DNA from 2 places in the Methylobacterium litchii genome. Region 1 is predicted to be linked to the other one. Evidence: riboswitches for the same ligand, from Rfam matches in the RefSeq annotation. Region 1 holds a riboswitch; the other holds the start of a gene.
The links. Region 1 has a riboswitch for thiamine pyrophosphate ahead of thiC (phosphomethylpyrimidine synthase ThiC). Riboswitches for the same ligand answer to the same signal wherever they lie in the genome.

Region 1 (4,411 bases):
GCCGCGTCGACGTAGAGCTTGCCGCCCTCAGCGAGGAATTCGCGCGACTTCTCGCGCATCCCGGCCTCGGCCTCAGCCTGCGACATGGCGGGGGCTTGGCCGATCACCTGCCCGGCCTCTTCCATCGCCAGCACCTCGGCGCGCAGATCCTGCGTGATCTTCATCGAGCAGAACTTCGGCCCGCACATCGAGCAGAAATGGGCGACCTTGTGGGCGTCCTTCGGCAAGGTCTCGTCGTGGTAGGTGCGCGCCGTATCCGGGTCGAGGCTGAGGTTGAACTGGTCCTCCCAGCGGAAGTCGAACCGGGCGCGGCTGAGGGCGTCGTCGCGCAGCTGCGCGGCGGGGTGGCCCTTGGCGAGGTCGGCGGCGTGGGCGGCGATCTTGTAGGTGATCACGCCGACCTTCACATCATCGCGGTCCGGCAGGCCGAGATGCTCCTTCGGCGTGACGTAGCAGAGCATCGCCGTACCGAACCAGCCGATCATCGCCGCGCCGATGCCCGACGTGATGTGGTCGTAGCCCGGCGCGATGTCCGTGGTCAGCGGGCCGAGGGTGTAGAAGGGCGCCTCGCCGCACTCGCGAAGCTGCTTCTCCATGTTCACCTTGATCTTGTGCATCGGCACGTGGCCGGGGCCCTCGATCATCACCTGACAGCCCTTGTTCCAGGCAATCTTGGTGAGTTCGCCCAGGGTCTCAAGCTCGGCGAACTGCGCGGCGTCGTTGGCGTCGGCGATGGAGCCGGGCCGCAGGCCGTCACCCAGCGAGAACGACACGTCGTAGGCCCGCATGATGTCGCAGATCTCGTCGAACCGCTCGTAGAGGAACGATTCGCGGTGCCCGGCGAGACACCAGCGCGCCATGATCGAGCCGCCGCGCGAGACGATGCCGGTGACGCGACGCGCCGTCAGCGGGACGTGGGCCAGGCGCACGCCGGCATGGATGGTGAAGTAATCGACGCCCTGCTCGGCCTGCTCGATGAGCGTGTCCTTGAAGACCTCCCAATCGAGCTTGAGCGGGTCGCCGCCGACCTTTTCCAGCGCCTGATAGATCGGCACCGTCCCGATCGGCACGGGCGAGTTGCGGATGATCCACGAGCGGATGTTGTGGATGTTGCGGCCGGTCGAGAGGTCCATGACCGTGTCCGCGCCCCAGCGGATCGACCAGACCAGCTTCTCGACCTCTTCGGCGGCCGACGACGTGACCGCCGAGTTGCCGATGTTGGCGTTGATCTTCACGAGGAAGTTCCGGCCAATCGCCATCGGCTCGACTTCGGTGTGGTTGATGTTGGCGGGGATGATCGCCCGGCCGCGCGCGATCTCGTCGCGCACGAATTCGGGTGTGATGAAGGCCGGCACCGCCGCGCCGAAATTCTCGCCGTCTGCCAGGGCCGCCTCGGCGCGCTCCAGCATCTGCTCGCGGCAGAGGTTTTCGCGATGGGCGACGTAGATCATCTCCTCGGTGACGATCCCGGCGCGGGCGAACTCGTACTGCGTCACCATCTGGCCGGGGGCGGCCTTGCGGAGCACGCGCTCGGCGGGGCAGGGGGCGACGAGCTTGTCGGCCGAGGCGAAGCCGTTGTCCTCCGGCTTCACGGCGCGGGGCTCGGCGGTCGCGTAGCCGCGCGCGGCGATCCACGGGGCGCGGATCTGCGGCAGGCCCGCCGACAGGTCGATGCGGGCATCGGTCTCGGTGTAGGGCCCCGACGGGTCGTAGACCCGCACCGGCTCTTCCTTCGGGTCGGTCAGCACGATCTCACGGAACGGGACGCGGATGTCCTCCCGGCCACCGACGGTCGCGTAGACCTTCCGCGAGCCGGAGACCGGTCCCGTGGTCACGGTCTCGGGGCTTCCCTTCACATCCTTGGGCAGCACGGGTGCGTTCATTTGGCCTCTCCTGGCGCTGGAGCGGTCCAATTGCGTGACGACGATAGGGGTAAGGTGCGGCATCCCGTGGCCGCAGGTTCCCGTCCCTCCGCCGGTACGAACCGGATCAGGTTCAAGGGTCAGGGCATTACGCCCAATCTCAGCCCGGTCAGGGCCCCCCTCGGAACGGTTCGAAACTCCGTCGTTTGCCGGATGTTGTCAATGCCGACGGGCGAAACGCCATAACAGCGGGCTTTACTCTGCGGCCTGCCGTCCCGATCCACCGAAGACGCCGGGAGACGAGGCTTGGGCAGACGCGAGCGCCTGTGGCGCGATGACGATCCGACGACCCACGGCCCCCAGGCCGCGGCGCCGGTCATCTGCCCGCTCTGCGAGAGGCCGATCCCGCGCGGTTCGAAATCGAGCCTGCACCACCTCACGCCCAAGCTGAAGGGCGGCACCCATCGGGGTACGGTGCGGCTGCATCAGGTCTGCCACTCGGCGATCCACGCCCGCTACAGCGAGGCCGAGATCGCCCGGCGCCTCGCCGATGTCGAGGCCCTGCGCGCCGACCCGGAACTCGCGAAGTTCGTGGCCTGGGTGCGCACCAAGCCCGACGACTTTTACGCCCCGACGCGCATGACGCGGGACCGACGGGCGGGAAAGCGCAAGGACTGAGGCTGCCTTACCCGGAGAAGGCGATGCCCGCGCGCTTGCCGTTCTGCCACGCGACGCTCGCCTCGTGCGGTGCCGTCTCCGGGGCGAGGCGCACACGCAACCGCTCCGGCAGGTCCACGGCTTGCTCGATCTCGATCAGGGCGCCGGTCTCGGTCACGTCCCAGACGAGGCAGCCGATCTCCCCTGCGCCGGTCTCCACGGCCCCGAAGGTGAAGGCGTTGCGGCGATAGGCGCCGCGCCGGTCATCGGACATGCCGTCTGCCTCTCCGCTCCGAACCGCCGACACAGGCTCACTCATCGTCCGGCACGCTGCGATAGCGGCGGCGCTCTCGCGTATCGTCGAAATCGTCGCGGCGCGGGCGGTACTCGTCGCGGTCGACATCACGACGGGGGCGGTACTCGTCGCGAGGGCGGTCATCGTCCCGCGAGCGATACTCGTCCCGTGGACGATACTCGTCGCGGTCGTCGCGGCGGGGGCGCTCCCGGAAGCCGCCGCCCTCGTTGCCGGTAAGGCGAGGGGCGTACCAGCAGGCCTTGCGCTGGTTGGGCGCCGGATCGCCGAAGCTCTGGACGTTGCACGCCACCGTGCCGCCCTGCGGGAAGGGGCGGCCGTTGGTCTTGCCCGGCACCCCGAAATAGACATTCGTCGGATAAGGCATCCGGCAGATGCCGCCTTCCTCGGCACAGGCGATGGTGTTGACCGTATCGAGGCGGACCTGGGACCATGCCGGAAGGCTTCCGAGGCCGAATCCGGTCATCGCGACGAGAATGGCAACCCGCACGATAGTGCTCTCCCCCTGAAACGGGCGGCACCATACGGAGGGACCCGCGCCGAAACCAGGGGCGGCAGGCCGGAATATTGGTCTGGCTAGTCCATCCCAGGCCACCATCCCGACGCGGGCCGGGTATCTTAACGGCCCCTTAAACCGCCGCATTTACAGCGTCTCAGAACGCGTCCGCAGGGCCGCCGCGACGTCATGTCAACGTCCGGTTGCGCGGCCTCGCGCGCGGGCGAGCAGCTTCGTGACGGGTGTCGATGGCGCAGAAGCGTGGCAGAGCCGAGCCGAATTTCGATGTCCCGGAAGGGCGGATCGGCCAGCGCGGCGACCTCGACCTGCGCCTCTCCCGCGAGGATCGGGCCGGCGGCGCCGAGACAGGGAGCAAGGAACGCGTGAGCAGGCAACCGGCGAAGCGGTCCTCCCCGTCCCGTGGCTCCTCCGGGGGCCGGGGCTCGTCGGGCAGGGGGCGCAGCGCGAAGCGCCGCCGCTCGTGGCTCGGCCGCATCGTCTATGGCGGCGTGGTGCTCGGCCTGTGGGCCGTGATCGGCCTCGCCGGGCTCATCGCCTACCACGCGTCGCAATTGCCGCCGATCGACCAGTTGGCCGTGCCGAAGCGCCCGCCGAACATCGCGATCCTGGCGAGCGACGGCACGCTCCTGGCCAACCGGGGCGAGACCGGCGGCCGGGTGGTCTCGATCAAGGAATTGCCGCCCTACCTGCCGCGCGCCTTCGTCGCCATCGAGGACCGGCGGTTCTACCAGCATTTCGGTGTCGATCCGGTCGGCATCCTGCGCGCCATCGGCCAGAACCTGACCCGGCGCGGTGTCGCCCAGGGCGGCTCGACGCTGACGCAGCAGCTCGCCAAGAACCTGTTCCTGACGCCGGAGCGCTCGGCCTCGCGCAAGATCCAGGAGGCGATCCTCGCCCTGTGGCTGGAGCACAAGTACACGAAGGACGAGATTCTCGAACTCTACCTCAACCGCGTCTATTTCGGCGCGGGCGCCTATGGCGTGGAGGCGGCGGCACAGCGCTATTTCGGCAAGCCCGCCAAGGACGTGAGCCTCGCCCAGGCCGCGATGCTCGGCGGCCTCG
Region 2 (4,411 bases), on a different contig from region 1:
GCTGCGCAAGCTCAAGCATCCGAGCCGCAGCCGGAAGCTCAGGAGCTTCCTCGACAACTGAGTCGGCGGCGCGTGCCGCCGGCTCACGGCAAAGCCTTGCTTTGCCGTTACGGAATCCCACCTTGGCGCCATGCTCGAACGACGTCCGCCACTGCCCGGAACACCGACGGCCGATGCGGACGGCTCCGAGACCAGCGACGTGCCGTTCGGCGCGCTGGAACCCTCGGTCGGCATCCGCGACTGGCTGCTTGGTGAAGGCGCCCGCATCGACAAGGCCGAGCGGATGCTCGAAGGCTTGGCCGAGCGGCTGATCGACATCGGCGTTCCGGTCGATCGCGCCTCCACCGCCATCGACACGCTCCATTCGGAATATGCCGGCGTCGGGCGCGTCTGGACGCGCAACGGCGGCGTCACGGTGCGGCTCTTTCCGCACGGCAGCCGCTCGCAGGAGGCGTATCTCCGCAGCCCCTTCGCGGAGGTCCACCGGACCGGCCGATGGCTGATCCTCGACCTCTCCGAGACGCCGGACGACGCCTACGCCATCGTGCCGGACCTCAAGGCGGAAGGGTTCACGCACTATGTCGTCGCGCCGCTGTTCTTCACGAACGGCACGCAGAACGGCATCACCTTCGCCACCAAGTGCCCGACGGGGTTCGAGCGCGAGCACATCGCGATCCTGCGTTTCATCATGCCCGCGCTCGCGGCGGTGATGGAGATGCGGGTGCTGAACAAGCAGCTCGACCACGTGCTGCGGGTCTATGTCGGCGACGAGCCGCACCGGGCGATCCTGTCGGGCGACATCCGGCGCGGGCAGGTGACGCGCATCCGCTCCGCGATCCTGTTCGCCGACATGCGCGACTACACGCGCATCTCCGCCGACATGACGCCGGAGGAGGCGGTGGCCCTCCTCAACGTGTTCTTCGATTGCCTTGTCCCGCCCATCGAAGGCGAAGGCGGCGAGGTACTGAAATATCTCGGCGACGGGCTGCTCGCGATCTTCCGCGAGAGCGGCGACGACCTCGGCGGCGCGGCCAAGGGCGCCCTGACGGCGGCGCAGCATATCCTGGCCGCCATCGACGAAGCGAACGCCCTGCATCAGTTCCCGGTGCCAATCCAGGCGGGCATCGCCCTCCACCACGGCGAGGCGGCCTACGGCAATGTAGGCTCGGGCTCGCGCCTCGACTTCACGGTGATCGGCCGCGACGTGAACCTCGCGAGCCGGCTCGCCAAGCTCAACCGGGGCCTCGGCGAGGAGCTTCTGATGTCGAAGCCCTTCGTGGATTTCCTGTGGGGCGATCCGGTGCCTGTCGGCGTCCACACACTCCATGGCTTCGAGGAACCGATGGCGGTGTTCAAGCCGAAGTTCCTGCGGCCACGCAAACGGGATTGACCCCGGCGGCGCGAGGGCCCACATCTGCCTCTGTTCCAGGGAGATCCCCGGCAAGGGGCTGAGAAACCGATGGCACGCCCTTGATGGGGCCTGCGGCGCGGAAATCCTTCGAACCTGATCCGGTTCACACCGGCGTAGGGATTGGACCGCGGCCGTCGTCCTGACAGGCCATCGCTTTTCACGAAGCACCCGGCCCCATCCCTCCGCCCGATAAGCGGAGTGTCGCCATGGGGCTTCCGAGGCCCGTTTCACCCATTGGACAGCGCCGGGATCCGGGGTTCGACGCCCGGACCTCGAGACTGCCCGCGCGTGCGGATGTCGCCGTCATCGGCGGCGGGCTGATCGGCCTTGCCAGCGCGTGGCGCCTCGCGTCCCGGGGGCTCTCCGTCACGGTGATCGAGCGGGGAAGCATCGGTTCCGGCGCGAGCCTTGCCGCCACAGGAATGCTGGCGCCGGCCGCCGAGCACGAGCCCGGCTCCGACCCGCTGCTGCCGCTTGCCATGGACTCGCTCGCCCGCTGGCCCGGCTTCCGCGGCGAGCTCGAAGCCGCCTCCGGCCTCTCCATCGATTACCGGCCTGACGGCACGCTGGTCCTCGCCGTCGGCCGCGACGAGGTGGAGCGCCTGCGCTTCCGCTACGATCTGCAGCGCCGCTCCGGCCTCGACGCGACATGGCTGAACGGCACCGAGATCCGCCGCCTGGAACCCGTCCTGCGCCCCTCGGTGACGGCGGGCGTGCAATGCCCCCTCGACCATCAGGTCGATCCCCGTCTCGTCATGGCGGCGCTGGTGCGCGCCTGTGAGGCGGCGGGCGTGACGATCATCGAGCGCATGGCCGTCACCGGCCTCGACTGGTCGGGCGGGCGTGTGACCGGCGTGCTGACGGAGGCCGGGCGCCTCTCCGCCGAGACGATCGTTCTTGCAGCCGGCGCGTGGAGCGGGGAGGGCGGTTTGCTGCCGGACAGTCTCGCGCTGCCGGTGCGCCCCCTGAAGGGGCAGGCCCTCGCCCTGCGGACCACACGCCAGACCGGCACCCTGTCCCGCATGGTCTGGACCGAGCAGGTCCACATGGCCCCGAAGAGCGACGGCCACCTCGTCATCGGCGCGACGGTGGAGGATTGTGGATTTCGCGCGGGCGTGACGGCGGGCGGGCTCTACGCCCTGCTCGAAGGCGCGCGACGGGTGCTGCCGGGCATTGAGGAGATGGAGGTCGAGGCCGTGTGGAGCGGCTACCGCCCGACCTCCGACGACGACGCGCCGATCATCGATACCATCGCACCGGGGTTGGTCGTCGCCACCGGCCACCATCGCAACGGCTATCTGCTGGCGCCCGTCACCGCCGATGCCGTGGCCGACCTCGTGGCCTCGGGCGAATTACCGGCCGTGGCCCAAGCTTTCACCCTGTCGCGCTTCGCGCGACCGGAGCCGAGGAGGGCCGCGCGATGAAGCTCTTCGTCAACGGCGAGCCCCGCGAGAGCGAGGCCGCCACCGTCGAGGCCCTGTTCACCGCCGAGGCGGACGAGGCTGGGATCGAGGGGCCGCAGGGCATCGCCATCGCCCTCAACGGCCGCGTCCTGCGCCGGAAGGACTGGGCCGACACCACCATCACGCCGGGCGACCGCATCGAGATCGTCCGCGCCATGCAGGGAGGCTAGAGCATGGACAGCATCGTCACGCCGCTGCGCCCCGAGGAGGACGACGCCCTGGTGATCGCCGGGGTGCGGCTCTCGTCGCGCCTGTTCCTCGGGACTGCCGGCTACCCGACCCAGGCGATCATGCGCGACGCGGTCGAGGCGTCCGACGCGGAAATCGTCACCGCGTCGATCCGCCGGGTCTCCCTCCGGGGGCACGGGTCGGACACGGTGAGCCTGCTGAAGGGGCGCCGCTTCCTGCCGAACACCGCCGGCTGCGAGACCGCCCGCGACGCCATCATGACCGCCGAACTCGCCCGCGAAGCCCTCGACACCACCTGGATCAAGGTCGAGGTGATCGGCGACCGCGAGACCCTGTACCCGGACGTCGCCGAACTGATCGAGGCCTGTCGCCACCTCGTGGACGAGGGCTTCACCGTCCTGCCCTATTGCAACGACGATCCCATCGTCTGCCGACGGCTGGAAGACATCGGCTGCGCCGCCGTGATGCCCATGGGCTCGCTGATTGGCTCCGGCATGGGCGTCGCCAACCCGGCCAACATCGAGTTGATCTGCCGCCGGGCGGGCGTACCGGTCATCGTCGATGCCGGGATCGGAACGGCGTCCGATGCTGTGATCGCCATGGAACTCGGCGCCGCCGCCTGCCTCGTGAACACCGCCGTCGCCAAGGCCGACGATCCCGTGCGGATGGCCCGCGCCATGGCCCGCGCCGTCGAGGCGGGTCGCGATGCCTATCTCGCTGGGCGCATTCCCCGCCGGGGCCGGGCCGATCCGTCGAGCCCGCAACTCGGCCTCGTCGGCTCATGAGTCTGCCGTCGCCGCTGCTTGCGGTGACGGACCGCCACGGCCACGCCCGCCCCCTCGCCGAGACGGTGCGGGCGGTGCTGGCCGGGGGAGGGCGTTGGATCTGGTTCCGCGACCGCGACCTGTCGGCGGACGAACGGCGCGACCTCGGGGAGGCGGTGACGGGGGCGGTGCGCGCGGCCGGCGGCTTCCTCAGCGTCGGCGGCGATCTCGACCTTGCTCATGCGCTCCGCGCGGACGGGGTACATCTGCCGATGTCCGCCCTGCCCGGATTGCGAGAGCGGGCAGGCCCTAAGCTACTCGTTGGCCTCTCCGCGCATTCGGTTCGCGACGTCGCGGCGGCGGCCGAGGCGGGCGCCGATTACGTGACGCTCAGCCCGATCTTTCCCACCGCCAGCAAGCCCGGCTACGGACCGTCCCTCGGGCCTGAGGCGATCGCCGCCGCACGACGCATCGGCCTGCCCGTCGTCGCCCTCGGGGGACTCACGGAGGACACGCTCGGCCCCTGCCGCGTAGCGGGGGCGGCGGGGTTCGCCGTCATGGGCGGGCTGATGCGGGCGCCCGAT

Region 2: linked by a shared signal. The riboswitch ahead of thiO (glycine oxidase ThiO) and the one ahead of thiC (phosphomethylpyrimidine synthase ThiC) in region 1 are both predicted to bind thiamine pyrophosphate.

What each region holds. Positions count from the first base shown of each region.
Region 1 covers NZ_JBBXMY010000002.1:68,829-73,239, reverse strand. Annotated here, with positions in the region: gene thiC (phosphomethylpyrimidine synthase ThiC) at 1-1,883, opposite strand, end outside; TPP riboswitch at 1,950-2,054, opposite strand; gene AAHF99_RS05170 (HNH endonuclease family protein) at 2,169-2,540, shown strand; gene AAHF99_RS05165 (PilZ domain-containing protein) at 2,548-2,793, opposite strand; gene AAHF99_RS05160 (hypothetical protein) at 2,831-3,322, opposite strand; gene AAHF99_RS05155 (transglycosylase domain-containing protein) at 3,577-4,411, shown strand, end outside.
Region 2 covers NZ_JBBXMY010000006.1:147,535-151,945, forward strand. Annotated here, with positions in the region: gene rpoD (RNA polymerase sigma factor RpoD) at 1-61, shown strand, start outside; gene AAHF99_RS13410 (adenylate/guanylate cyclase domain-containing protein) at 131-1,390, shown strand; TPP riboswitch at 1,419-1,549, shown strand; gene thiO (glycine oxidase ThiO) at 1,618-2,835, shown strand; gene thiS (sulfur carrier protein ThiS) at 2,832-3,044, shown strand; gene thiG (thiazole synthase) at 3,048-3,848, shown strand; gene AAHF99_RS13430 (thiamine phosphate synthase) at 3,845-4,411, shown strand, end outside.